One region of the Variovorax sp. P1_G12 genome, then DNA from elsewhere that is predicted to be linked to it. Evidence: riboswitches for the same ligand, from Rfam matches in the RefSeq annotation. Region 1 holds a riboswitch; the other holds the start of a gene.

Region 1 (23,832 bases):
TAGAGCGTGCGTTCGAGCAGCGCCCCCGCCGCGCCGACCACCAGGAAGGCCAGCGGCAGGCAGAGCAGGAAGGGCACGCCCAGCTTCTGCATCGCGAACACCGTGAGATAGCCCCCGGCCATCGCGAAGGCGCCGTGCGCGAGGTTGATGAAGTTCATCAGCCCCAGGGTCACGGCCAGGCCGACCGCGAGCACGAACAGCAGCATGCCGTAGGCGATGCCATCGAAAAGTATTGTCAGCATGCGACTGTCCGGAACCCTTCGGCTGGCTTACTTGGTCTTGCCCGGATCCTTGACCGCCTTGATGACGTCGAACTCGACGTTGTAGAACTGGCCGTCCTTCTTCTCGACACGGCGCAGGTACACGTCCTGCGTGATGTCGCGGGTCTGGGCGTCGATCAGCACCGGGCCGCGCGGGCTCTCGAAGACCTGGCCCTTCATCGCGGCCAGCAGCGCGTCGCCGCCGCCCTGGCCCTTGGTGGTCTTGAGGGCCTCGTAGATCACGCGCATGCCGTCATAGCCGCCGATGGCCATGAAGTTCGGCCGCATGTTCTTGTTGGCCTTCTGGAAGTCTTCCACGAACTTCTTGTTCATGGCCGAGGGATGGGCCGCCGAGTAGTGGTGCGAGGTGACCACGCCGAGCGCGCCGTCGCCCATGTCGTTGAGCTGGTCGTCGTCGGTCACGTCGCCGGTGGCGATCATCTTGATGCCGGCCTTGTCCATGCCGCGCTCGAGGAACTGCTTCATCACCGCCGCACCGGCGCCCGAGGGCACGAAGACGAACAGCGCGTCGGGCTTGGCATCGCGCACCTTCTGCAGGAACGGCGCGAAGTCGGGGTTGCGCAGCGGCACGCGCAGCTTCTCGATCACCTTGCCGCCGTTGAGCTCGAAGCGCTCGCTGAAGAACTTCTCGGCGTCGTTGCCCGGACCGTAGTCGGCCACCAGCGTGACCACGGTCTTGACGCCGTTCTTCGGCGCCCAGTCGCCCATCGCGACCGAGACCTGCGGCAGCGTGAAGCTGGAGCGCACGATGTAGGGCGAGGCCTGGGTGATGCTCGAGGTGGCCGCGGCCATCACGACTTCCGGGGTCTTCGACTGGGTCGCGATCGGCGCCACGGCCAGCGCGGACGGCGTGATGCCGAAGCCGGCCAGCACGTTGACCTTGTCGTTGACCACCAGTTCCTGCGCGATGCGCTTGGTGACATCGGGCAGGCCGGTGTCGTCCTTGACGATCAGCTGGACCTTCTTGCCGGCGACCGTGTCGCCGTGCTGCGCCATGTAAAGACGGGCGGCGGCTTCGATCTGGCGACCGGTGGAGGCCTGCTGGCCGGTCATCGGCAGGATCATCCCGATCTTGAAGGTGTTGTCTTGCGCGTAGGCCAGGGGCATGGCCAGCGCGATGGCGGTCAGGCTGGCAGCCTGGACAAGGTGGCGACGAAGCATGGAACTCTCCTGATTCAATGGGATGCGGGACGGGGGATATTGTGACCAGATGCAAGCGAGCCCGGGCTCCGGCAAACACCTAGCGCTCGCCCCGGTGGAATCAAATTCTGCGCGATCATCAAATCGAATGCGCGATGATCGCGCAGACAGTCCGGCGCCTCACGGAGGGTCGGGCCGCCAGGCGGAGTCGAGCGTGATCGTGCCGACCGCGCGCGAGACGCAGGCGCAGATGCGGCGACCCGATGCCTTCTCGTGCTCGCTCAGGAACACGTCCCGATGGTCGATCTCGCCGTCGACCGCGAGCACGTCCATCGCGCACAGGCCGCATTCGCCGCGCCGGCAGTCCCACAGGGTCTGGACGCCGGCGCCCTCGAGCGCTTCGAGCAGCGTGCTGCCGACGGGAACGGTCAGCACCAGGTCGTGGCGCGGAATGCGCACCTCGAAGGCCTGCGTCGCGAGCCGGCCGCTGCTGCCGAAAGTCTCGAAACGCAGGTCGGCCTGCGGCCGGCCGGCGGCGGCCCAGGCGCGCTTGACGGCTTCGAGCATCGGCACCGGACCGCAGGTGTAGAGCTGGCCGCCCGCGGGCAGCGCGGCGATCTCGGCGGCGAAATCGATGGGCGTGCTGCCGGTGTAGGCCTGGACCCGCGCGCTCGCAGGCTTGTCCAGGGCTTGCCGAAGTTCCGGCAGGTAGGCCAGCTCCTGTGCATTGCGCGCGCCGTAGAGCATGCGCACCGGCACCCCGCTGCGCTCGGCCAGCGCACCCAGGCGCTGCGCCATGTAGACCAGCGGCGTGATGCCGATGCCGCCCGCCACCAGCAGGTAGCCGGGCGCCGTCAGGTCGAGGCCGAAATGGCTCTGTGGCTCGCTCACCAGCAGCCGGTCGCCGACGGCCAGCCGCCACATCGCGAGCGAACCGCCGCGGCCGTCGTCGAGCCGCTTGACCGCGATCCGCCAGCCACGCCCGTCGGGGGCGCCGACCACCGAATAGGAGCGGTTCTGCATGCGCCCCAAACCGGGCTCGCCGACCAGCACCTGCACCTGCAGGTGGGCGCCGGGTTCATGCCCGTCGACGATGCCCGACTCGGGCGTGATCTCGAACTCGCGCACCGTGGCACTGACGTCGCGCAGGGAGGTGATGCGCGCGGGCATCCAGTGGATATCGCTTTTCATCTCAGTTTTCCAGCACGTGATCGCGTGACCCGCAACGCGCGGAACCGTCACATCCCAAGCCCAGGGATACCGTGGATCTGGCTTTGCCAGGCCGCTGGTATCGCCCCCTTGAGGGGGCAGCGCCGCAGGCGCTTCGGGGGTGGTTCATGCTCTGCGCCGAATCAGCTGCACGCCGGGCAGCGGATGGTTCTGGGCGCCATGCAGGGCCTCGCGCAGGTTGCGCTGCGCGAGGCGGCTGTGCTCGCGCATCAGCGCCTCGGCGCGCGAGCCTTCGCGGTTCTCGATCGCATCGAGCACCTGGCCGTGCTGGTCCTGCGCGATCAGGAGCATGTCCCGCGCCGCGGGCGAGTTGGCCTGCACCACGACGAAGCCCGAAGGCGAGGCAAAGGGCAGATTGATCACGCGCTCCATCTGCTTGGCGATCAGCGCACTGCCCGACATCTCGGACAGCAGCCGATGGAATTCCTCGTTGAAGGCCACGTAGTGCGAGAAGGCCGCGTCGTCGAGCGCCGGATCGCGCAGCAGCTCGTCGATGCGCCGCAGGCAGGCCCTGGCCTCGCGCAGCACCACCGGCGGTGCGCCGCGCTCGGCGGCCAGCCGCGCCGACAGGCCTTCGAGGGTGCCACGCAGCTCGATGGCGTCGGCCACGTCGCGTTCCGAGAAGGTGCGCACCGCATAGCCGCCGTTGGGCAGGGCTTCGAGCAGCCCTTCCTGTTCGAGCCGCATCAGCGCGCTGCGCACCGGCGTGCGCGAGACGCCCAGCAGTTCCGACACCGCCACTTCGGCGATCCGCGCGCCGCCCGGCAACTCGCCGGCCAGGATCATCTCGCGCAGCCGCAACTGGGCCTTGACCGCCTGGGACCCGCCGGCTTCGCCCGGCTCGCCGGCCACGGGCAGCGCACTCATCGGGCGAGCTCCGCGGCCTGGATCGGAATCGTCGGCGCCCGCGGCTTCTCGCGCGCCACCATCTGGTCGATCAGCCGCCGCGCCCACATCGCGCCGGCGTCGATGTTGAGGTTGTAGAAGCTGTAGTCGGGCCGGTCGTCGATCGCGCGCTGCTGGGCTTCGAGCACCAGCTCGTCCTCGCGGAAGATGCCCGACACGCCCTCGCGCAACTGGTGCGTGAGCCGTTGTTCGCCGATGCAGTAGTTGCGCGCAAAGGCCCAGAAGTAGAGGCAGGTCTTGTCGGTCTCGGGCGTGATGGTGTTGAGCACGAAGCCGTTGACGCCTTTGCTGCGGTCGCCCGGCGCGCCATCGCGCGGCACGGCGCCGCTGCCCGCCTCGGCCACGCCGACATCGATGTTGACGGTGCAGGGCCCTTCGAAGCGAATGATCTGCCAGCGGTCGACCTTGCCCCGATAGCCATGCGCGTGGTGGATCTGACCGGCCCAGAAGGGCGGCGGGTCGATGTTCTTCATCCAGCGCGTGACGGTGGCCGAACGGTCGCCATGGGTGGCGACGAAAGGCGCCTCGGCCACCTCGCGGTTGCCGATCGACGAGCCATGCACGAAGGTCTCGTGGGTCAGGTCCATGAGGTTGTCGACCACCAGCCGGTAGTCGCAGGCGACGCGGATCATCTTGCCGTCGCCGGCCCACTCGGGGTCGTCGTTCCAGTGCATGTCGGGCACCAGCGCCGGGTCGGCCTTGGCCGGGTCGCCGGGCCAGACCCAGACGAATCGGTGCTTCTCGACCACCGGATAGGCGCGCACGCAGGCCGAGGGATTGAGCGTTTCCTGGCTCGGCATGAAGGTGCAGCGGCCCTGGCTGTTGTAGACCAGGCCGTGGTAGCCGCAGACCACCTCGTCGCCCTCCAGCCGCCCGAGCGACAGCGGCATCAGGCGGTGCCAGCAGGCGTCCTCCAGGGCCGCGACCTGGCCGTCGGTGCGCCGGTAGAGCACCAGGTTCTGGTTGCAGATCGTGCGCGCCAGCAATGCGTGCGAGACCTCGACGTCATAGGCGGCGGCGTACCAGGCGTTGAGCGGAAAAGGGCTGGCTGAGGCTTTCATGGGATACGCAATGTATACATTGATGGCCAAAAGTCCACGCTTTTTGGCAGAATTCAGGGTAAATACCGATCTTTCTGTATCCAGCGAAGGGGTTCACTGTCCGGATACGATCGACCGTTCTTTTCCAGATTCGACGGAGCCCACCCATGTCCCAGCACGCCGCCCTGCCCGCCCGCTACGACCACGTCGGCAGCTTCCTGCGCCCCCGGTACCTGCTCGAAGCGCGCGAGCAGAAGGCCAAGGGCGAGATCACGCCCGAACAGCTTCGCCGTGTCGAAGACAAGGCGATCACCGAGATCGTCAAGTTTCAGGAAGACATCGGCCTCAAGAGCATCACCGACGGCGAGTTCCGCCGCACCTATTTCCACATCGACTTTCTGGAGCAACTGGGCGGCGTGAAGACCGACATCCCGGTCACGATCCGCAAGCCCGACGGCACCGAGGAACTGGCGCCGCCCGTGATGCGCGTGACGGCCAAGGTACGCCACGAGAAGAACATCCAGCTCGCGGACTTCGAATACCTCAAGAGCCAGGTGTCGGCGGGCAACACGCCCAAGGTCACGATCCCCTCGCCCACCATGCTGCACTTCCGCGGCGGCCGCGCCGGCATCAGCCGCGAGGCCTACCCCGAGCTCGACCCGGTGTTCTACGACGACGTCGCCAAGGCCTACGGCGACGAATTGCGCTCGCTGGCCGCGGCCGGCTGCACCTACGTGCAGATGGACGACACCAACCTCGCCTACCTGTGCGACGAGAAGATGCGCGAGGCCGCCCGCCAGCGCGGCGACGACCCCAACGAGCTGCCGCACCGCTACGCCGCATTCATCAACAAGGTGGTGGCGCAGAAGCCCGAAGGCATGCTCCTCGCCATGCACCTGTGCCGCGGCAATTTCAAGAGCACCCACGCGGCGGCCGGCAACTACGAGCCGGTGGCCGAGGCGCTGCTCAAGGAGATGGACCTCGATGCCTACTTCCTCGAGTACGACGACGCCCGCTCGGGCGACTTCCGGCCGCTGCGCTTCCTGCCCAAGGGCAAGACCGTGGTGCTGGGCCTGGTGACGACCAAGTTCGGCGAAATGGAGGACAAGGACGAGCTCAAGGCCCGCATCGAAGCGGCCGCCAAGTACGTCTCGCTCGACCAGCTCGCGCTGTCGCCGCAGTGCGGCTTTTCCAGCACGGTGCATGGCAACAACATCGCGGTCGAGGCGCAGCGCGCCAAGCTGCGATTGGTGGTCGAGACGGCCCAGGAAGTCTGGGGGAAATAGGCTCGCCCCCAGGTCGGGCTCACTGCGTGTAGCCCTCCCACCCCCTGCCGGGGGCAACACCAGCGGCCCGGCGGAGCCGGTTCCGCGGTGTTTCACCAACGGGCCTCGCTTCGCTGGCCGGTTTGAATTGGGGTCGGGGTGAAGTAGGTTCTGTGTCCATGAAGCTCTTCACCCTGTAGCCCTCCCACCCCCTGCCGGGGGCAACACCAGCGGCCCGGCGGAGCCGGTTCCGCGGTGTTTCACCAACGGGCCTCGCTTCGCTGGCCGGTTTGATTTGGGGTCGGGGTGAAGTAGGCTCTGTGTCCATGAAGCTCTTCACCGGCCCCCTCAGCATGTTCGGCGCCAAGGCGCAGATCGCGGCGCTCGAGAAGGGCGTCGCCCTCGATTGCGTCATGGTGCCTTTCGACCGCGACGACCACTACCTGCCCAAGCACCCCGAGGTGCTTCGGGTCAATCCGAAGCGGCAGGTGCCGGTGCTGATCGACGGCGAGGTCGAGCTGTTCGACTCGACGCAGATCTTCGAATACCTGGAGGACCGCGTGCCGGAGCCGGCGCTGTGGCCTCGCGAGGTCGCGGCGCGGGCGCGGGCGCGCCAGCTCGAGCTGATGTCGGACGAGGTCTTCTTTCCGCATGTGATCAGGCTTTTCAGGCTTCAGCAGGAGATGCAGAGTCCGGCAGCGCTCGCGGCCTGCGCCGGCTGCACGGCGTTCTACGCCGAGCTCGAAGTCTTGCTGGCCGGGCGTGACTACCTGGCCGGCAGCTACTCCTTCGCCGACATCGCCTTCTACATGGCGCAGGTGTTCGCCGAGCGCAAGGGCGCGCCCATGACCGGGGCCACGCCCCGGCTGCTCGCCTGGCGCGAGCGCGTGGGCGCGCGCGGCCCGGTGCGCGAAGTGGTCGGACCCATGATGCAGTTCCTGGCTTCGCAGGGGCGTCCGGTGCCGCCCTACCTGCAGGCGCTCCTCCGCCCGTGAACCGCATCGACGACCTGCTCGACTGGCTGCCCTCGCCATCGCAGCACCTGCTGGTGGTGACCTTCGCGCTGCTGGTCTATGTGCTCACCACCCGCGCCCGGCGCGAGCAGCGCGCGCCCGCCACCGCCATCGCGTGGGTCATGGGTCTCGCGCTGCTTCCCTACGTGATCCTCCCGATGTACCTGGTGTTCGGCCAGCGCAAGCTGCGGCCCGTGGGCACGCCGCGGCCGCCGCGTTCGGCGCCGGCGGGGCACTGGGCGGCCGACCTGGTCGAGAGTTTCGGCCTCGCCGCGCCCAGCCGCTGCGACGTGCGGCTTCATTCCGACGGCGCCGCCGCGCGCGATGCGCTGTTCGAGGTGATCGAGGGCGCGCGGCATTCCATCGACGTCTCGACCTTCATCATCGGCGACGACGCGCTCGGGCACGAGGTGATCAACCGGCTCTCGCGCCGAGCGCGCGGGGGCATCAAGGTGCGGGTGCTGCTCGACGGCTTCGGCGCGCTGTCGCTGCCGCGCTCGCATTTCGATTCGTTGCGCGATGCGGGCGCCGAGGTGGCGGTGTTCCGCCCGATCTTCAGCCTGCGCCGCAGCGGCCCGCGCAACCTGCGCAATCACCGCAAGCTCACGATCGCGGACGACGGCTGGCTCTGGTCCGGCGGCAGGAACCTCGCGGGCGAGTACTTCGTCGGCAACGATGCCCATCCGGTGCCCTGGCGCGACCTGTCCTTCGACCTCCGGGGCGACGTGGCGACCGCGGCGGCACGCCAGTTCGACCACGACTGGACCTCGGTGCGCGGCCGCACATCGCGCATCATCGCCGCCGACACGGGACCACGCAGCGACGGCAGCCCGGCGCAGTTCCTGCCCAGCGGACCCGACCAGACCGAGGACACGGCGCAGGCACTGCTGATCGACGCCTGCTTCCGCGCCGAGCATCGCCTGCTCGCGGTCACGCCCTACTTCGTGCCCGGCGACGGCCTGCGCGATGCGCTGCGGCTGGCGGCCCGGCGCGGCGTGCAGGTGACGATCGCGATTCCGGCGCACTCGAACCATCGCCTGGCCGACTTCGTGCGCGCCCGCACCATGCGCGACCTGGCGCGCGCCGGCGTGCTCTTCAGGATGCTGCCCTTCATGGCCCATGCCAAGGCGGTGGTGATGGACGACGACCTGGCGCTGTGCGGCTCGATCAATCTCGACCTGCGCAGCCTGCTGCTCAACCACGAGGCGGCGGTGGTGTTCTACGGCCGCGCCGAGATCGACTGGCTGGCGCAATGGATCGAGACCACCGCCTCGGCCGGCGAGACCTACCGGGCACGCACGCCGGGGCTGCTGCGCGACGTTGCCGAGGGGCTGCTGCTCACGATCGCCTTCCAGCTTTGAGCGATGCACGCGAACATGCCCCATGTCCGATACTCCCTGTCTTGACCCCAACATCAGGAGAGACTCATGGGAACCATGATCGAATTCAAGCGCCCGGATGGCGGCGCAGTGCAAGGTTATCTGGCCGAGGCCGAAAAGGCCTTCGGGTCGGTGGTCGTGATCCAGGAGTGGTGGGGATTGAACGACCAGATCCTCGGTGTGGCCCAGCGATTCGCGCAAGCCGGCTTCACCGCGCTGGTGCCCGATCTCTATCGCGGAAAGAAGACCGTCGAGGCCGAGGAAGCCCACCATCTGATGAGCGGGCTGAACTTCGCCGACGCGGCCTCGCAGGACGTGCGCGGCGCGCTGCAGTATCTGAAGGCGCGCGGCGGCAAGGTGGGCGTCACCGGCTACTGCATGGGCGGCGCGTTGACCCTGCTGGCCTCGTCGATGGCGTCCGAGGCCGATGCCGGTGTGATCTGGTATGGCTACCCGCCGCTGGAGTATGTCGATGCCTCGAAGATCACCGTGCCGCTGATGGCGCATTGGGCCACGCAGGACGCGGCGTTCGCCATCGCCGGCGTCGATGCCCTCGAAGAGAAGCTGAGCGCGGCGGGCGTGCGCTATGAAGGGCATCGCTACCAGGCCCATCACGGCTTCGCCAACGAAACCGCACAAGGCCCGGGCCGGATCCCCATCACGCAATACGACGCCGTCTGGGCCCAGCTCGCCTGGGACCGCACGCTGCGCTTCTTCGGCCGGGAACTCGGCTGACGGCGGTCGGTCGCGGCCGCCGATGCGGCGGCCCGATCGACGTGCCTACTTCGGCTTGTTCGTGTAGCTGGCATTGCCCAGCCCGGTGCCGATCGTCAGCACCGCCCAGCGCTTCACGTCCCGCATGAACGGCAATTCGCTGAGGCCCTGCACCACCGCATCGTTGTGCAGCAGCGCCACGGTCGGCGCCCCGGCGATGGCCGGGATCTTCTTGCACAGCTCGCTCGGCAGGTGGAAGTTGTCGCTGTCCCAGTCGCCCGGCAGGTTCTGCGCGCCGCGCGAGATCGAGCCGTCCTTGCGGATCAGCCCCGGGCAGGCGATGCCGATGAAGGGCGCCAGGCGGATGCCCTTCTTCCTGCCGTAGCGGATCTGCGCCTCGAGCATTTCGGCCAGGCGGTCGATCAGCAGCGTGCGGCTCGGTCGCTCGTCGGCGTGGCGCCATTTCTCGCGCCGCATCACCTTGGCCTTCGACAGGTCGGGCGCGCGCTTCTTGCGCAGCTTGACGATGCCGCAGCGCACGTTGGTGCCGCCGATGTCGAGCGCGAGGATGGCGTCGTGGCCCTTCAGCACCGGCGGCGGCACGAGGTGCACCCAGCCGAGCAGGCCGCCGTCGTCCGGCTCGTGGCAGATCCGGGCCAGTTCCACCGACGCCTTGAGGTCCTGCAGCATGGCTGCCGCCTGCAGCACGGCGCGCTCGCCCACGTCGCTGCCCGGGAATCCGCCGCCGATCACGATCCGCTCCACGCCGGCCCACGACGGCTGGCGCAGGAAGCGTTCGATCACCCAGGCCAGCTCCTGCGCGAACGCCTCGATCGCGCCGTGAAGCATGTCCGAAGCCTCGGACGCCTTGCTCCGGCCGATCGCCTGGTCGAGTTCCCGCTTGCCGAGGTCCTTCGAATGGACGCCGCCCAGCGGGTCCCTGCCCTTGCGCCGACGGCGCTGGCGCCAGCGCTCCAGCAGTTGCCGGAAGGCGGTCTGGCTGGCCTGGTCGCCGATGAAGCCGTCCTTGTCGCGCAGCTGGAGGCTGTAGCTCTCGACCGTCACGCAGAGCAATTCGCGGGCGCCGTGCGCTTCGGCAAGCGGCATCGCCTGCGGATCCTTGGCCATTGCTTTTTTCACTTCTTGCCGGAGGCGATATCGCTCAGTCGGCCGTGGTCTCGAGGATCAGCCGCGCCGTCTCTTCCGGCGCATCCCAATGGGGGTAGTGGCCGCAGCGCTCGAACCAGTGCAGCCGCGCATCGGGGAACAGCTGTTGCGCGCGTGTTGCCTGCCTGGGAGGGCAGACGCGATCGAGGCGGCCCCAGCCGATCACCATCGGCCTGCGCATCCGCCCGCGGGGCGCGCCCTCCAGCGGCGCCCCGCGCATGCAATCCTTCAGCATCGGATCGAAGGACCGGGCCGAGGCGTAGCTGCGCATTTCCTCCAGCACCAGAGCCGGCGACAGCTGGTGAGCGCGCGGCGAGAACCGCGCCAGAAACAGCGATCGCGACCACCCATGGGCGGCCATCGACGGCATCGCGAACTTCAGCGTCCGCGCGAGGCGCATCGACATGCGGATCGCGCCCTGGAACGCCAGGCGCTCCCATCCGGCCCAGAAGCCGCCCGGGTCGAGCAGGACCACCGTGCCCAGCGCCTCGCCGCGACGCGCCAGCTCGAGCACCAGCCGCGCGCCCATCGAACTGCCGACGGCATCGGTGCCCAGCAGATCGTGCTCGCGCAGGAATTGCGCCACCGCAGCGGCCAGCGTCTGCATCGAGACTTCGCCCGCCAGCGGCGGGCTCTTGCCGAAACCCGGGAGATCGATCGCCACCACGGCGCGTTCGGCGGCCAGAGGTTGGAGGATGGTTTGCCACGTGTGCCAGCTGCTGCCCAGTCCATGCACCAGCAGCAGAGGCTTTCCTTGACCGTGGCGGACATAGTTGATCAGCATCCGCCCACTATGGCTGGCCTGGGTGCCGGGCAGCATCAGCACGACGCACCATCGGCTGTAGGAGAAGGGCATCTTCGCGCGCCGATACACTGGCCCGATGCAATTGCCTCGTCGCAGGTGGCTCGCCGCCCTGGCCTTCCTGGCCCTCTTTTGCGCCGCCCTGGCTTCGACCGCCCAGGAGCAGCCGCTGCGCATCGGCTCCAAGCGCTTCACCGAGTCCTACATCCTGGCCGAGGTGCTGGCCCAGACCGCGGCGCCCCGGACTCCGGTCACACCGGTGGTGCGGCAGGGGCTCGGCAACACGGCCATCGTCTACGAGGCCCTGCGCTCCGGCGGGATCGACCTCTACGCCGAGTACACCGGCACCATCGCGCTGGAGATCCTCAAGGGCTCGCCATCGATGACGCTCGAAGCCATGAACGCCGCCTTGCGGCCGCTCGGCCTCGGCGTGGCGGTGCCGCTCGGCTTCAACGACGGCTATGCGCTCGCCATGCGCGCCGCCGACGCCGAGCGGCTCGGCGTGCGCACCCTGAGCGACCTGGCCGGCCATCCGGCGCTGCGGCTCGGCCTCTCGAACGAGTTCATCGGCCGCGCCGACGGCTGGCAGGGCCTGGCGGCGCGCTACGGCTTCGGCCAGACGCCGACCGGGCTGGACCACGGACTGGCCTACGAGGCGATCGCGGCGAAGCAGATCGACGTCATGGACATCTACACCACCGACGCCAAGATCGACCACCTGGGCCTGCGTGTGCTCGAGGACGACCGGCGCTATTTCCCGCGCTACGACGCGGTGCTGCTGTACCGGCTCGACCTGCCGACGCGGCTTCCCGAAGCCTGGGCCGCCTTGCAAAGGCTCGGGGGCCGCATCGACGAGCGCTCGATGATCGCGATGAACGCGCGCGCCGAACTGCAGGGCGTGGCCTTCGACGTCATCGCGCGCGATTTCCTGGCGGCGGGGCAGCCCGGAGCAAAGGCCGCCGCCGCGACCGACGTCGCGGCCCGCGGCTTCATGGCCAAGCTGTTCGGCCCCGACCTGGGTCGGCTTGCTCGCCAGCACCTGCTGCTGGTCGCCATCTCGGTCGGCGTCGCGATCCTGATCGCCGTGCCGCTGGGGATCGCGGTGTTCGCGCACCTGCGGTTGCGCGCCCTCGTGCTGGGCTTGACCGGCCTGCTGCAGACCATCCCCTCGCTGGCGCTGCTGGCGATCCTGATCTCGCTGCTCGGCGTGATCGGCACGCTGCCGGCGCTGATCGCGCTGACGCTCTATTCGCTGCTGCCGATCATGCGCAATACCGTGACCGGGCTCGCCGAAGTGCCCGCCGGCCTGCGCGAGGCCGGCACGGCACTGGGCCTGACCGGCGGGCAGAACCTGCGCGTGGTGCTGCTGCCGCTGGCGCTGCCCACGCTGCTGGCCGGGGTGCGCACCGCGACCACCATCGCGATCGGCACCGCCACCATCGCCGCCTTCATCGGCGCCGGCGGCTTCGGCGAACGCATCGTGACCGGGCTCGCGCTCAATGACCGCCAATTGCTGGTCGCGGGCGCGGTGCCGGCCGCGGTGCTGGCGCTGCTGAGCGAGGCGCTGTTCGAAGCCATCGAAGCCTTCATGCGCCGTCGCCGCGGGGGCGCTCCGGCCTCGGCTTAGACTCGCCTTCCCAAGAAGGCTCTCGCACATGCACATCGTCATCACCGGCGGCGCCGGATTCGTCGGCGCCCGGCTGGCCCGCACCCTGCTCGCCGGCGCGCAACGCTCACTCGCCGGAGCCCTCCCCGCATCGATCACGGCGATCACCCTGGTCGACCGCGCAGCGCCGCCGCCCGACCTCGCGGCCGATCCGCGCGTCGCCGCGGTGGTCGGCGACCTCAATGAACTGCTCGCCAGCGCACCCGAGCGCGTGCTGCCGCCGGGCACCGCGCTGGTCTTCCACCTGGCCGCCGCGGTCAGCGGCGAATGCGAGGCCGATTTCGACCTCGGGATGCGCAGCAATTTCGCCGCCACGAATGCCCTGCTCGACGCCTGCCGCCGGGTCGGCACCGTGCCGACACTGGTGTTCTCGAGCTCGCTCGCGGTCTTCGGCGATTCGCCTGAACAACCGCTGCCGACGGTGATCACCGACCAGACGCTGCCGACGCCGCAGACCAGCTACGGCATCCAGAAATTCGTCGCCGAGCAGTTGGTGGCGGACTACACGCGCAAGGGCTTCATCCGCGGCCGCAGCGTCCGACTCATGACGGTGAGCGTGCGGCCGGGCCGCCCCAACGGCGCCGCCTCCGGCTTCTTCAGCGGCATGATCCGCGAGCCCCTGGCGGGCCTGCCCGCCGCCTGCCCGGTCGCCGACGACACGCCGGTGGCGATCGCCTCGCCGGCGCGCACCATCGAGGGCCTGCTGCGCGCCGCCGAGGCCAGCGATGCCGAATGGGGCCCGCGCACTGCGCTCAACCTGCCCTCGCTCGCCACCACGGTGGGCGAGATGGCGGCGGCGCTGGCGCGCGTGGCCGGCCCGGCCGCCACCGCCCTGCTCGACCGCACGCCCGACCCGTCGATCCGGCGCATCGTGAAGTCCTGGCCCGGGCACTTCGAAACCGCGCGCGCCGCCGCGCTCGGCCTGCAGGCCGACGCCAGCTTCGAGACGGTGATCCGCGACTACGTCCGTGAAAATCCCGACGCAGTGAAGCTCGCTATTGCGGCATAGTCGCAGGTTGCCTTGCGGCCCTGGGTCCGCACTCTTTTCCACTCAGGAGACTCCCCCATGAAATTGAGCCAACTGGCCGCAGGCCTGGTCCTCGGCTTTGGCATCGCGAGCGCGGCCCTTGCGCAGACGACGATGAAGATCAGCATCTCGACCTCGCAGAACTCGCACCAGGGCGTCGCCATCGACACCTTCGCGAAGGAAGTCGCGAAGCGCACCAATGGCCGCTACAAGGTCGAGACCTTCTACAACGGCTCGCTGGGTGGCGAGCGTGAATCCATCGAAGCGGTGCAGCTCGGCACCCAGGAACTCGCCTTCTCGTCGACCGGCCCGGTGCCGAACTTCGTGCCCGAGACCAAGATCCTCGACGTGCCCTTCCTGTTCCGCGACAAGGCGCACGCCCGCGCGGTGCTCGACGGCCCGATCGGCCAGGACATGCTGGTCAAGTTCGACGCCAAGGGCTTCAAGGCATTGGGCTGGGGCGAGAACGGCTTCCGCCACATGACCAACAGCAAGCGCGACGTGAAGGCGCCCGAGGACCTCAAGGGCCTGAAGATGCGCACCATGGAGAACCCGGTGCACATCGCGGCCTACAAGGGCTTCGGCATCATCACCACGCCGATGGCCTTCCCCGAGGTGTTCACCGCGCTCCAGCAGGGCACGGTCGACGGCCAGGAGAACCCGCTGCCCGTGATCATCTCGGCCAAGTTCGACCAGGTGCAGAAGCACCTCACGCTGACCGGCCACGTCTACTCGCCCTGCATCTTCCTGATGAGCAAGGGCACCTTCGACAAGCTCAGCGCCGCCGACAAGCAGGCCTTCCTCGATGCCGCCAAGGAAGGCATCAAGGCCAACCGGGCCCGCGTCGACGAAGACGATGCCAAGGGCGTGGCCGACCTGCGCGCCAAGGGCATGACCGTCATCGACAACGTCGACAAGGCCAAGTTCGTGGCCGCGCTGGCGCCGGTCAACGCCGACTTCGAGAAGCAGTTCGGCAAGGCCAACCTGGACAAGATCCGCGACGTCAAGTAACCCGCCGCCGCGAAACTTCTCGCGGCCGCACGCGCCCGCACAGCCTGCGCTGGCGGGCGTTTTTTTGTCCGAACCCTGATGCGCTCATGAAATCCGCCTTCCTCGCACTCGACCGCTGGACCACCGGCCTGGCGATGGCGATCGCCTGCTTCATGCTGGTGGTCGCCTCCGCCCTCGGCGTGTTCCAGATCGTCACCCGCTTCGTGCTCGAACAACCGGCCGAATGGTCCGAGATCCTGATCCGCATCAGCCTGATCTGGATGGTTTTCCTGGGCATCCCGACCGCCTTCCGCGAGGGCGCGATGGTCAGCGTCGACGTGCTCTACCGCTGGAGTCCACCGAAAGTCCGCCGCGTGCTCGACTGGGTGGTGTGCCTGGCCGCGCTGACCCTGATCGCGGTCATCATCTGGTGGGGCTGGGATTACGCGCAGCGCGGCAGCGTGCAGTCGATGGCCGGCCTCGAATCGGTCTCTATGTTCTGGGCCTACCTGGCGCTGCCGGTGGGCGGGCTGTTCTGCGTGATCGGCATCATCGCCAACCTGATCGACCCGAAGCGCAACGAACTGGAAACCGCTCAATGACCCCCGTGATGATCACGACCATGGTGGTGTGCTTCGCACTCACCATCTCCGTCGCCGTTTCCATCGGCCTGGCCTCGGTGCTCGGCATCCAGGCCTCCAGCGCGAACATGCTGATCTCCGTCAAGGAGATGTTCAACGCGATCAACAAGTTTCCGCTCGCCGCCATTCCCTTCTTCATCCTGGCCGGCAACCTGATGGAGACCGGCGGCATCTCGCGCCGCCTGGTCGACTTCGCCAAGAGCCTGGTGGGCGGCGTGCAGGGCGGCCTGCCGATGACCTGCGTGCTGACCTGCATGATCTTCGCCGCGGTGTCGGGCTCCTCGGTGGCGACCACCTTCGCGATCGGCGCCATCCTGATCCCGGCGCTGATCAAGCACGGCTACCCGGTGGGCTACGCCGCCGCGCTGCAGGCCACCAGCGCCGAGCTCGGCGTGATCATCCCGCCCTCGATCCCGATGATCCTGTACGGCGTCAGCGCCGAGGTCTCGATCGGCGAGCTGTTCATCGCCGGCTTCGGCCCGGGCATCCTGATCAGCCTGGCCCTGATGGCCTTCGTCTACGTCTATTGCAAGTTCAAGGGACTGGGCAAGAACGACGGCGACGGCCGGCTCGGCGTCGGCACCGCGACCTGGCGCGCCGGCTGGGCGCTGCTGATGCCGGTGATCATCCTCGGCGGCATCTACGGCGGCATCTTCACGCCCACCGAGGCGTCGGCGGTGGCGGTGCTCTACGCGCTGATCGTCGGCACGCTGATCTACCGCGAGATCAGGCCGGCCGGACTCTATGCGGTGCTGCGCAAGTCGGTGGTGTCGTCGTCGGTGATCATGTTCATCATCGCCAACGCCGGGCTGTTCGCCTTCCTGATCACGCGCGCCGGCGTGCCCGACGCCATCGGCCGCTGGCTGCAGGAGGTGCTGCAGTCGCCGGCGATGTTCCTGCTCGGCGTCAATGGCGCCCTGTTCGTGATCGGCATGTTCATCGAGACCAGCGCGGCGATCATCGTGCTGGCGCCGATCCTGGCGCCGGTGGCGATGCACTTCGGCATCGATCCGGTGCACTTCGGCCTGGTGATGGTGGTGAACCTGGCGCTCGGCATGATCACGCCGCCCTTCGGCGTCAACCTGTTCGCGGCCTGCACCGTGGCGCGCATTTCGCTCGACCGCATCGTGCCCTACCTGGTCCCGTTCGTGCTGGTGATCCTGGCCTGCCTGATGGTGGTCACCTACGTGCCCGGCATCTCGCTCGGGCTGCGCGACCTGGTCTACTCGAAATAGCGCCGATGCCGGCGGTTTCACGACGCCGTCACGCAAGAGGCCCATGCTGCGGCGCTCGACCACCGAACGCCGCAGCACCCCATGTTCCTCATCAAGACCGACAAGGCGCGCCATGAACTCCGCCCCGGCTGCCGCAGCCTGGGCCAGCGCGAACGCGCCCTGCTGCTGATGGCCGATGGCCAGCGGTCGGTGACCGACTTCGGCCAGCTGTTCGGCGGCCGGGACGAAGCCGGGCGTGTCGCGCTGCATCTGGTGCGCGAAGGCTACCTCCTGGATCGCGGACCCCTGGCGCAGGACCGCGTGCCGATGCCGGTGCAGCAACAGCCGGCCGACCCCGCGCCGGCCGCGGCCGATGCCTTCGACGGCAAGCGCTCGCTCGCCACCACGCGCATGTTCCTTTTCGATCTGTGCGAACGCATGTTCGTGCGCCGCGATCCCCTGCTGGCCGAGCGCTTTCGCGAGCTGCTGCGGGAGGCGCGCGACCGCGCCGCGATGCTGGCCGTGGCGAGCGAGATGCTCGACGAAATCGAACAGGCAGCGGGCACCGAACGCGCCGAGTCGATCCGCGAGCGCATCGACCGGCTGCTGCCTTCGACGGCCGTGCACTGAAAAACGCCGGCCGGGCGGCCGCCGATTCCCTTACACTCGCCCGGTCAGGAGAGCGTCCCGCCACCATGGGACCGCCGAAGGCGCAGGTCCCTCGAAACACGGGCCCGAACGCTCAGGCAAAAGGACTGACGAAGCGCCCGTTCCCGGGCGTTTCCTTGCTGGAGAGAGGCGGTTCGTCGCGCAGTCGCGCCGGTCCGTCCACCGAAGGAGCAAACCCCGATCGTGGGGCGAATCTCTCAGGTAAAGCGGACAGCAGGGGTGGCCCATGGCTTCTCGCCATGGAACTAGACTGCCCCTTTGGAGATACGCCCTTGGCCGCCGCATCCGACGATCTGCAGAAGACCCCGCTCCACGGCCTCCACCTGGAGCTCGGCGCCCGCATGGTGCCCTTTGCCGGCTACGCGATGCCGGTGCAATACCCCGCCGGCCTGATGGCCGAGCACAAGCACACGCGCGAGGCCGCCGGCCTGTTCGACATCTCCCACATGGGACAGCTGCGCCTGGCCGGCCCCGATGCCGCCGCCGCCTTCGAGAGCCTGATGCCGGTCGACGTGATCGGCCTGGCGCCCGGCAAACAGCGCTACGGGCTGCTGCTGAACGACGAAGGCGGCATCCTCGACGACCTGATGTTCTTCAACGAAGGCCAGGATTCGCTGTTCGTGATCGTCAACGGCGCCTGCAAGCAGGCCGATATCGCGCACATCACGGCCCGGATCGGCCAGCGCTGCCAGGTGCTGCCGATGCCCGACCACGCGCTGCTCGCGCTCCAGGGGCCGCAGGCCGCGGCCGCGTTGGCGCGCCTGTCGCCCGGCATCGAGCGCTTCGTCTTCATGACCGGCGGCACGGTGCAGATCGGCGGCATCGCGGCCTTCGTGACGCGCAGCGGCTACACCGGCGAGGACGGTTTCGAGATCTCGGTCGCCGCCCGCGACGCCGAGCCACTGGCCCGCCTGCTGCTGGCCCAGCCCGAGGTGAAGCCGATCGGCCTGGGCGCGCGCAACTCGCTGCGGCTGGAAGCCGGCCTGTGCCTCTATGGCAGCGACATCGACGCCGGCACCACGCCGGTCGAGGCCTCCCTCGGCTGGGCGATCCAGAAGGTGCGGCGCACGGGCGGCGCACGCGAAGGCGGCTTCCCCGGCGCGGCCAGGGTGCTGGCGCAGCTCACCGCCGCCAACGGCGCGGCCGGCCACCTGGACCACGAGACGCTCAAGCGCAAGCGGGTCGGCCTGGTGGCGCTGGAACGCATTCCGGTGCGCGACGGCACGATGCTCGAATCCTTCGAGGGCGGCCTGGCCATCGGCCAGGTCACCAGCGGACTGCTGGGCCCGACCGTCGACCGGCCGGTCGCAATGGGCTACGTCGCGCTGGCCTATGCCGAGCCCGGAACACGGATCCAGGCCATCGTGCGCGGCAAGCCGGTGCCGATGGAAGTGAGCACCCTGCCCTTCGTTCCCGCGCGCTACCACCGGGGCTGAGGCCTTCCTCGATTTCTCGATTTCTTCAAGCCAGACACTTTTCAAGGAGATTTTCATGAGCCTCAAGTACACCAAGGACCACGAGTGGGTGCGGCAGGAAGCCGACGCGGCGCTGGTCACGGTCGGCATCACGGTGCATGCGCAGGACGCCCTCGGCGACGTGGTCTTCGTCGACCTGCCCGAAGTCGGCAAGAGCTTCGCCCAGGGCGATGTCGCCGGCGTGGTCGAGTCGGTCAAGGCCGCGGCCGACGTGTTCATGCCGGTGTCTGGCGAGATCACCGAGGTCAACGAGGCGCTGCGCGCCGATCCCTCGCTCGCCAACAGTGCACCGATGGACGCCGGCTGGTTCTTCAAGGTGCGCGTGAGCGACCCCGCGCAGCTCGAGCCGCTGCTCGACGAAACCGCCTACGCGAAATTCTCCGCCGACAACTGACCCCTACGCCCGACCGGACCCTTCCATGCCGACGCCCGTGCTGCCCACTGCCCCCTCGCTCAGCGAACTCCAGAACGCCGAAGAATTCATCGCGCGCCACATCGGCATCGAAGCCGAGGACGAAGTCCGCATGCTCGCCGCCGTCGGCTCGGCCACGCGCGCCGAGCTTATCGACGGCATCGTGCCGCCGGCCATCCGCCGGCGCCGGCCGATGCGGCTGGCGCCGCCGATCACCGAAGCCGATGCGCTGGCCGAGCTGAAGGCGATCGCCGCCAAGAACAAGGTGGCCAGGAACTTCATCGGCCAGGGCTACTACGGCACCCACACGCCCGGCGTGATCCTGCGCAACGTGCTCGAGAACCCGGCCTGGTACACCGCCTACACGCCCTACCAGGCCGAGATCTCGCAGGGCCGCATGGAGGCGCTGGTCAATTTCCAGACCATGGTCTGCGACCTCACGGGCATGGCGATCGCCAACGCCTCGATGCTCGACGAGGCCACTGCGGCGGCCGAGGCGATGACATTGGCCCGCCGCAGCGTGAAGAGCAAGAGCAACGTGTTCCTGGTGTCGGGCGACTGCCATCCGCAGACCATCGAGGTGATCCGCACGCGCGCCGCGCCGCTGGGCATCGAGGTCAAGGTCAGCACCGCCTCCGAGACGCTGCCGCACCTGATGGCCAGCGGCGGCTTCTTCGGCGCGCTCGCGCAATACCCCGCCACCACCGGCCAGGTGCACGACCTGCGCCCGCTGGCCGGCCACGCGCACCAGTGCGAGGCCGCCTTCTGCGTCGCGGCCGACCTGCTGGCATTGACGCTGCTGGCGCCGCCGGGCGAATGGGATGCGGACATCGTCTGCGGCACCACCCAGCGCTTCGGCATGCCGATGTGCAACGGCGGCCCGCATGCGGCCTACCTGGCCTGCCGCGATGAATTCAAGCGCTCGCTGCCCGGGCGGCTGGTGGGCGTCAGCGTCGACGCGCACGGCCAGCCGGCCTACCGGCTGGCGCTGCAGACGCGCGAGCAGCACATCCGGCGCGAGAAGGCGACCTCGAACATCTGCACCGCGCAGGTGCTGCCCGCCGTGGTGGCGAGCATGTACGCCGTCTACCATGGCCCTGAAGGCCTGCGCCGCATCGCGCAGCGCGTCGCCCTGCTGACCGCGGTGCTGGCGCAGGGCCTCGAACAACTGGGCCGCGAGCTGGTCAACGGCACCGCCTTCGACTCGCTCACGATCCGCACCGGCGACGACACGCAGGCGATCAACGAACGCGCACAAGCCGCCGGCATCAACCTGCGCCACCGTCTGCAGCACCACCTGGGCGTCTCGCTCGACGAGACCACCACGCGGGCCGACGTCGTGACGCTGTGGGGTCTGTTCGCGCCGGCCGGCACGCCGGCGCCCGACTTCGACGCCATCGCCGCCGCGGCGGCGCCGCGCCTGCCCGAGGACCTGCGCCGCACGAGCGCCTTCCTGACGCACCCGGTGTTCAACACCCACAAGAGCGAAACCGCGATGCTGCGCTACATCCGCAGCCTGAGCGACAAGGACCTCGCGCTCGACCGCAGCATGATCCCGCTGGGCAGCTGCACCATGAAGCTCAACGCGACCAGCGAGATGATCCCGATCACCTGGCCCGAGTTCGCCGACATCCACCCGTTCGCGCCGCCCGAGCAGATGCTGGGCTATGCGCAGCTCGACGCCCAGCTGCGCGCCTGGCTCTGCGAAGCGACCGGCTACGCGGGCATCAGCCTGCAGCCCAACGCCGGCTCGCAGGGCGAATACGCGGGCCTGCTCGCGATCAAGGCCTTCCATGAGGCCAAGGGCGAAGCGCATCGCGACGTCTGCCTGATTCCCTCGTCCGCGCATGGCACCAATCCGGCCAGCGCCCAGATGGTGGGCATGCAGGTGGTGGTGACGGCCTGCGACGCCGACGGCAATGTCGACATCGACGATCTGAAGCGCGCCTGCGAGAAGCACGGCGACAAGCTGGCCGCGGTGATGATCACCTACCCCAGCACCCACGGCGTGTTCGAGACCCGCGTCAAGGAACTCTGCGAGATCGTGCACGCGCACGGCGGCCGGGTCTACGTCGACGGCGCCAACATGAACGCGCTGGTCGGCGTGGCCGCCCCGGGCGAGTTCGGCGGCGACGTCAGCCACCTGAACCTGCACAAGACCTTCTGCATCCCGCACGGCGGCGGCGGCCCCGGCGTCGGGCCGGTGTGCGTGGTGGAAGACCTGGTGCCCTACCTGCCGGGCCATGTCACCGGCGGGCTGGCGTCGAACGGCGCCGTCGGCGCGGTCTCCGCCGCGCCGCTGGGCAATGCGGCGGTGCTGCCGATCAGCTGGATGTACTGCCGCATGATGGGCGCCAAGGGCCTGCAGGCGGCGACCGAGACCGCGATCCTCAGCGCCAACTACATCAGCGCGCGGCTCAAGGACCACTACCCGACGCTGTACGCGAGCCCGAACGGCCACGTGGCGCACGAGTGCATCCTCGACCTGCGCCCGCTCAAGGAGGCCAGCGGCGTGAGCGCAGAGGACGTCGCCAAGCGACTCATCGACTACGGCTTCCATGCGCCGACGCTGAGCTTTCCGGTGCCCGGCACGCTGATGGTGGAGCCGACCGAGAGCGAGCCGCTGGCCGAGCTCGACCGCTTCATCGACGCCATGATCGCGATCCGGGGCGAGATCCGCCGCGTCGAGGAAGGCATCTGGCCCAAGGACGACAACCCGCTGCGCAACGCCCCCCACACCGCCGCCAGCCTGCTCGGCAGCGAATGGACGCGGCCCTACTCGCGGGAGCTCGGCGCCTTCCCGCTGGACAGCCTCCGACAGGCCAAGTACTGGCCGCCGATCGGCCGGGTCGACAACGTCTACGGCGACCGCAACCTGTTCTGCAGCTGCGTGCCGCTGGACGCGTACGCCAAGGCCTGAGGATTTAGAAACATTTTTTTACAATTGAAAGCCCCTCCGGCTGTCGATTTCGCGTTCGCTGCTTCGACGTCCAATCAGAGCCCCGGAACTGCCCGGTCGATCCCGACCGGCGCCGGCCTCGAATCCGAAGGAGCAACGACATGCGATACATGGTGATCGTCAAGGCCAGCAAGGACTCGGAAGCCGGCGTGATGCCGAGCGAACAGCTGCTGACCGACATGGGCAACTACAACGAGGCGCTGGTCAAGGCCGGCGTGCTGCTCGCGATGGAAGGCCTCCATCCCAGCGCCAAGGGCGCCCGCATGCGCTTCTCCGGCAAGGACCGGACCGTGGTCGACGGCCCCTTCAGCGAGACCAAGGAGCTGATCGCCGGCTTCTGGCTGTGGCAGGTGCGCTCGAAGGAGGAAGCGCTCGAATGGCTGCGCCGCGCGCCCTTCGACGATGGCACCGAGCTCGAGCTGCGCCAGGTGTTCGAGCTGGACGACTTCGGCGCCGAGCTCACGCCGGAGCTGCGCGCGCAGGAACAGCGGGTGCTCGCCGAAGTCGCCGCCAAGCGCGCCTGAACGGACGCCCGAAGGAGACACGACCATGAAATTCATGATCATTCGCAAGGCCGACCCCGAGACCGAGGCCGGCGCGATGCCGACCCAGCAGCTGGTCGCCGACATGATGAAGTACAACGAGCAGATGATCGCCGCAGGCGTGATGCTCGACGGCATGGGCCTGAAGCCCAGCGCCACGGGCGCCCGCATCCAGTTCAAGGGCGGCAGGCCGACCGTGATCGACGGCCCGTTCGCCGAGACCAAGGAACTGGTCGCAGGCTTCACCTTGATCCAGGTGAAGTCGAGGGAGGAAGCGCTCGAATGGGTCAAGCGCTGGCCGCCGATCGACGGCCACGGCAACGTCGCGCTGGAGCTGCGCCAGGTCTACGAGGCGGAAGATTTCGGCGCCGAGTTCACGCCCGAGATCCGCAAGCAGGAAGAGAACCTGCGCGAGCGCGCCGTGGCCCGGCAAGCGGCCGGCAAGGCCTGAGGAGCACTCGCATGCAAGCCATCCTTCCGACCGCGCCCGCCTCGGGCGCCGCCCTCTGGACCGGCCGCATCCTCAGCGGCCTGGTCGTCGCGTTCCTGCTGTTCGACGGCGCCATCAAGGTGGTCGAGATGGACGTGGTCAAGCAGTCACTGGCCGAACTCGGCTATCCGACGGACATCGCCTTCGGCCTCGGCGTGCTGACGCTCGCGATCGGCGTGCTCTACGCCATCCCGCGCAGCTCGGTGCTCGGCGCCATCCTGCTGACGGGCCTGCTCGGCGGCGCCATGGCGACCCACCTGCGCGTGGGCAGCCCGGTCTTCAGCCATCTGCTGTTCGGGCTCTACATCGGACTCATGGCCTGGGGCGGCCTCTTCCTGCGCGACGAGCGGCTGCGCGCCATGCTCCCGCTGCGGCGCTGAGCGCACAACGCTATCCTTGCGGGATGAGATTCGTGATCCTCCGCAAGGCCGACCGGCGCACCGAGACCGGCCTCGACGCCGACGAGACGCTGCCGGTGGCCCCCGCGCTCCCCCATGCCGCGCTGCAGGCCAGCTCGCACGGCGTCCGCCTGCACTTCTCGGCGGACGGCCCGCAGCGGGTGCCGGGGCCGTTCGAGCACACCGAAGACCTGGTGGCGGGCTTCGGCTTCTTCGAGGCCGACTCGCTGCAGGCGGCCACCGAACAGCTCGCCCGCTGGGTGCCGGGCCCCGAGGCCGCTCCCGTGCTCGAGATTCGCGAGTCGGGCTGCCCCGGCGGCCTGCCGGGGATCCACTCGTCGGCCGCGCAGCAGGATCCGGATCCGCGTTTCATGGTGATGCTGCTGTCCGACGCGCAGCTGGAGGCCGACGC
Region 2 (4,167 bases), on a different contig from region 1:
CGTCGCCCCGCGGCGGTGCGGCGGCTGCCAAACGCCCGGCGCCGGCGCGCAAGCGTGCGCGCTGACGCCGATTCCTCGCCTCCGAGAGAGAAAAGAAAGCCGAGCCCATGAAGCTATTTCCTTCCGGGCATGCCACCCACCCGCAATGGCGCATGGCCGCCGGCTTGGTGCTGGCCCAGTTGCGGGCGCAGATGGCGCTGCCCGACTATGCGCGCTCGCCGACCCTGGGCCTGCTCTACATCACCGACCACTACGGGGAAGACGCCCAGGAGATCCTCGATCACCTGGGTGCCGAACTGCCCGAGATCACCGACTGGACCGGCACCGTGGGGGTCGGTGTGGCGGCCAACAACGCCGAGTACTTCGACGAGCCGGCCCTCAGCGTGATGCTGTGCGAGTTGCCGAGCGACCAATACCGCGTGTTTTCCGGCGTGGCGCCGCTCGCCAGCTCGGAAACGAGCGGCTTCGCGGCCCATACCGCGCTGGTGCACGCCGACCCGCGCACGCCCGAGCTGGGCGAACTGATCGCCGAGATGGCGGAGCGCACCGACACCGGCTACCTGTTCGGCGGCCTGTCATCCGGCCGCGTCGGCTCGCTGCAATTCGCGATCGGCGGCAACGGCAACATCCGCGGCCACGGCGCGGTCGGCGGCGTGTTCTCGGGCGGCCTCTCGGGCGTGGTGTTCGGCGAGGGTGTGCGGCTGGTGTCGCGTGTGACCCAGGGCTGCCAGCCGGTCTCGCGCGAGCGCGAGATCACCAAGGCCGACGGCAATCTGCTGCTGGAGCTCGACGGCGAGCCCGCGCTCGACGTATTGCTGGCCGACCTGCGGGTGTCGCTCGATGCACCCGAGCAGGCGATCGACGCCGTGCGCGCGACCCTGGTCGGCCTGGCCGAGGCCGGCAGCGACGGCGTCCGGCGCACCGGTGACCTGGGCGCCGACGTGCGGGTGCGCCACATCATCGGGCTGGATCCGACCCGTCGCGGCGTGGCGATCGCCGATGTTGCCGAAGCCGGCATGCGCATGAGCTTCTGCCGCCGCAACGCGCAGGCGGCGCGCGCCGACTTGATGCGCGTCTGCGCCGAGATCCGCGAGGAGCTCGAGCCGCAGGAGCAGACGCTGGCGACCGCACGCGCGGTCGCGGCCGGCGAGGCCGAGGCCGCGCCGCATCCGGCACGCCGCATCGCGGGCGCGATCTACGTGAGCTGCTCGGGCCGCGGCGGACCGCATTTCGGCGCCCCCGGCGCCGAGCTGCAGATCGTGCGGCATGCGCTGGGCGATGTCCCGCTGGTCGGCTTCTTCGCCGCAGGCGAGATCGCCCGCAACCACCTGTACGGCTACACCGGCGTGCTGACGGTCTTCACCGACGACGACTGAAGGCCGGTGCGCAGCCCGGTGAAGGCGAAGTCGACCTCGGGCGCGAGTCCGCTCACGATGCGCGCGATCGACTTGCCCGAGCCGCAGGCATGGGTCCAGCCCAGCGTGCCGTGGCCCGTGTTCAGGAACAGGTTCGGCAGCTTCGTCGCCCCGATCAGCGGCACGTTGCTCGGTGTCGCCGGGCGCAGCCCGGTCCAGAACTGGGCCTCGGCCGCGTTGCCGGCGCCCGGGAACAGCTGCTCCACGCGCCGCACGATGGCCTCGCAGCGCACCCGGTTCAGGTCGCGGTCGTAGCCGTTGAGCTCGGCCGTGCCGGCGATGCGCAGCCGGTCGCCGGTGGCCGAGGTGTAGCGCGAGAACACCAGCTTGAATTCGTCGTCCGTCAACGAGACCTGGTGGGCCTTCGAGGCATCCTTGACCGGCATCGTGACCGAATAGCCCTTGGCCGGGTAGATCGGCAGGCGGATTCCGAGCGGCGCCGCGTAGAGTGGGCTCAGCGAGCCCATCGCCAGCACGAAGGCGTCGCCGCGGATACGCTGGAAGCGGCCCTCGCTGTCGGTCGCCTCGACGTGATCGATGCTGCCGCCGGCTTCGCGCAGCGCGGTCACGGTGTGGCTCATGAGGAAGCGCACGCCGGCCGCCTCGGCCAGCTTGACCAGCTCTCGCGCGAAGCGGTTGGCGTCGCCCGATTCGTCCTCCGCGGTGTAGGTGGCGCCGGCGAGCTGCGCACGGATGTGGGAGAGCGCGGGCTCGAGCTTCACCGCCTCGTCGGCCGAAATCACCCGCCGGTCGCAGCCGAGCGCGCGCATCTGCTCGGCCGGCTTCAGCGCCGCATCGAACTCTTTCTGCGTCGTGTAGAAGTGCAGGATGCCCTGGGTGCGCTGGTCGTAGTCCAGGCCGGTGTCGCGCCGCAGCTGCTGCAGGGTGTCGCGGCTGTAGGTGCCCAGGCGCACGATCTGCTCGATGTTGTGGCGGGTGCGCGCCGGCGTGCATTCGCGCAGGAACTGCAACCCCCAGAGCCACTGGCGCATGTCGGCGCGGATGCGGAACAGCAAGGGCGCATCTTCCTTGCCGAGCCATTGCAGCACCTTGAGTGGCGCCCCCGGGTTGGCCCAGGGCTCGGCATGGCTGACCGAGATCTGCCCGCCATTGGCGAAGCTGGTTTCCGCCGCCGGCGTGGCCTGGCGGTCGATCACGGTCACTTCGTGGCCGAGTTGCTGGAGGTAGTAGGCCGAAGTCACGCCGAGCAGGCCGGCGCCAAGAACGATCACGCGCATATCGAGAACCCTTGAAGGTTGCAGCGCTTGAACGCAACGGCGACGGAATGCTGTCGACAACGAAAGCAACCGGACCGAGAGTCCAAGTTGCCGCTCCCCCTGTCCTCGGTACCTGAGAGATTCACCCGCTGCGCCCGCAGCGGGTTTGCTCCTTCGGTGCACCACGCGCGCATGCAAGCGGCGTGATGGCTCTCCAGACGGCTTTGACAGTGAACTGCAGTACAGGCTCATCTTGTGAGCCGACCTGAGCGTTTATGGGAGTTTGCGCCTTCGGTGGGGCCCGTGGGCCCGCTCTCCTGCAGAGTGCGGATTGTAGCGGCGCAGCGCCGGCCTAGGGGCGCCGGAAGGCGAAGTCGAGCTCGGGCCGCAGGCCGCTGACGATGCGCGCGATCGACTTGCCCGCGCCGCAGGCATGGATCCAGGTCCGGCTGCCGGGCGCGGTATTCAGGAACAGGTTGGGCAAGCGCGTCTTGCCGATCATCGGCAGCCGGTTGGTGCTGACCGCATGCATGGCGGTCTCGAAGCTCGCCTGCTTGGCGTCGGCGACGCCGGGCAGCAGCATCTCGGTGCGGCGCACGATCGCCTGGAAGCGGTCCGAGTCGGGCTCGGCCGCCTCGTCGAGCCCGGCCTGCACGACGGCCTGAATCCGCAACTGCTCGCCGGCCGCCGTTTCGACGCGCGTGATGCGCAGCTTTCCCTGCCGGTCGCGCAGCGCGATGCGCGGCGCCTTCGCCGGGTCCAGGATCGGCATGGTGACGATGTACTCGCGCAGGAAGCGCAGCGGCATGTCGATGCCCAGGTCCTCGGCGTGCGGCACGCTCGAGGCCCCCAGCGCCAGCACGTAGGCCTGGGCGCGCAGCGTGGCGGGCTGGCCGGCGGCATCGAGCAGTTCGACGTGGTCGAGGCGGCCGTCGCGCTCCACGAGCGAGACCACCGTGTGCCCGGTCATGAAGCGCACCCCCGCCGCACGGCACAGGAACACCAGGCTGGCCGCGAATTGCGTCGCATCGCGCGCCGGATCCTCGAGCGCATGGGTCGCCCCGGCCAGCTTGCCGCGGATCGCCTTCAGCGCCGGTTCCATGCCGATCGCTTCGTCGGCCGACAGCAGCCGCTCCTCGCAGCCGAGCCCCGTCCAATGGCTTGCCCGGGCCGTCCGCACGCGGAAGGCCTCGGGGTCGGTGAAGAGGTTCAGGAGGCCGGCCGCCCGCGGGCCCTGCGGCACGCCAGCTTCGTCGCGCAGCGCCCGAGCGCTCTTGCGGCTGTAGGCGGCCAGGCGCACGAGATGGTCGAGAGAATCGCGTTTCGGCGGCGTGCCCATGGCCTGGTCGATCAGGCCGGCCAGCCGGCGGCGCATGCGGCCGCACATCTTGGTCCAGCGTTGAGCGGTCCGGGGCGCTGCGAGTCCGGGCCGCACTGCGGGCGAATGTGCACCGACCGCGGCCAGGCCGCGCGCCTTGGCCGCCGGCGTCGCGTGCCGGTCGACCACGGTCACTTCATGACCGAGCTGCTGAAGG

Evidence for each region. A riboswitch is a leader RNA that binds a small molecule or an ion and turns the genes downstream of it on or off. The one in region 1 is predicted to bind glycine.
Region 2: it holds a riboswitch for glycine, as region 1 does, so the genes downstream of both, AC1D2O_RS12635 (D-amino acid dehydrogenase) here and gcvT (glycine cleavage system aminomethyltransferase GcvT) in region 1, are expected to answer to the same signal.

What each region holds. Positions count from the first base shown of each region.
Region 1 covers NZ_JBFUBW010000004.1:233,758-257,589, forward strand. Annotated here, with positions in the region: gene AC1D2O_RS06770 (branched-chain amino acid ABC transporter permease) at 1-242, opposite strand, end outside; gene AC1D2O_RS06775 (ABC transporter substrate-binding protein) at 270-1,442, opposite strand; gene AC1D2O_RS06780 (PDR/VanB family oxidoreductase) at 1,602-2,612, opposite strand; gene AC1D2O_RS06785 (GntR family transcriptional regulator) at 2,757-3,518, opposite strand; gene AC1D2O_RS06790 (aromatic ring-hydroxylating dioxygenase subunit alpha) at 3,515-4,618, opposite strand; gene AC1D2O_RS06795 (5-methyltetrahydropteroyltriglutamate--homocysteine S-methyltransferase) at 4,765-5,883, shown strand; gene AC1D2O_RS06800 (glutathione S-transferase family protein) at 6,189-6,857, shown strand; gene AC1D2O_RS06805 (phospholipase D-like domain-containing protein) at 6,854-8,236, shown strand; gene AC1D2O_RS06810 (dienelactone hydrolase family protein) at 8,312-8,989, shown strand; gene AC1D2O_RS06815 (ROK family protein) at 9,035-10,096, opposite strand; gene AC1D2O_RS06820 (alpha/beta fold hydrolase) at 10,131-10,991, opposite strand; gene AC1D2O_RS06825 (ABC transporter permease/substrate-binding protein) at 11,017-12,564, shown strand; gene denD (D-erythronate dehydrogenase) at 12,593-13,612, shown strand; gene AC1D2O_RS06835 (TRAP transporter substrate-binding protein) at 13,670-14,641, shown strand; gene AC1D2O_RS06840 (TRAP transporter small permease) at 14,728-15,222, shown strand; gene AC1D2O_RS06845 (TRAP transporter large permease) at 15,219-16,496, shown strand; gene AC1D2O_RS06850 (hypothetical protein) at 16,578-17,105, shown strand; glycine riboswitch at 17,149-17,235, shown strand; glycine riboswitch at 17,254-17,368, shown strand; gene gcvT (glycine cleavage system aminomethyltransferase GcvT) at 17,384-18,580, shown strand; gene gcvH (glycine cleavage system protein GcvH) at 18,636-19,013, shown strand; gene gcvP (aminomethyl-transferring glycine dehydrogenase) at 19,039-21,951, shown strand; gene AC1D2O_RS06870 (YciI family protein) at 22,092-22,514, shown strand; gene AC1D2O_RS06875 (YciI family protein) at 22,540-22,983, shown strand; gene AC1D2O_RS06880 (DoxX family protein) at 22,995-23,402, shown strand; gene AC1D2O_RS06885 (YciI family protein) at 23,435-23,832, shown strand, end outside.
Region 2 covers NZ_JBFUBW010000009.1:136,891-141,057, reverse strand. Annotated here, with positions in the region: gene AC1D2O_RS12645 (PhaM family polyhydroxyalkanoate granule multifunctional regulatory protein) at 1-65, shown strand, start outside; gene AC1D2O_RS12640 (FIST signal transduction protein) at 108-1,376, shown strand; gene AC1D2O_RS12635 (D-amino acid dehydrogenase) at 1,337-2,653, opposite strand; glycine riboswitch at 2,743-2,860, opposite strand; glycine riboswitch at 2,861-2,962, opposite strand; gene AC1D2O_RS12630 (FAD-dependent oxidoreductase) at 2,985-4,167, opposite strand, start outside.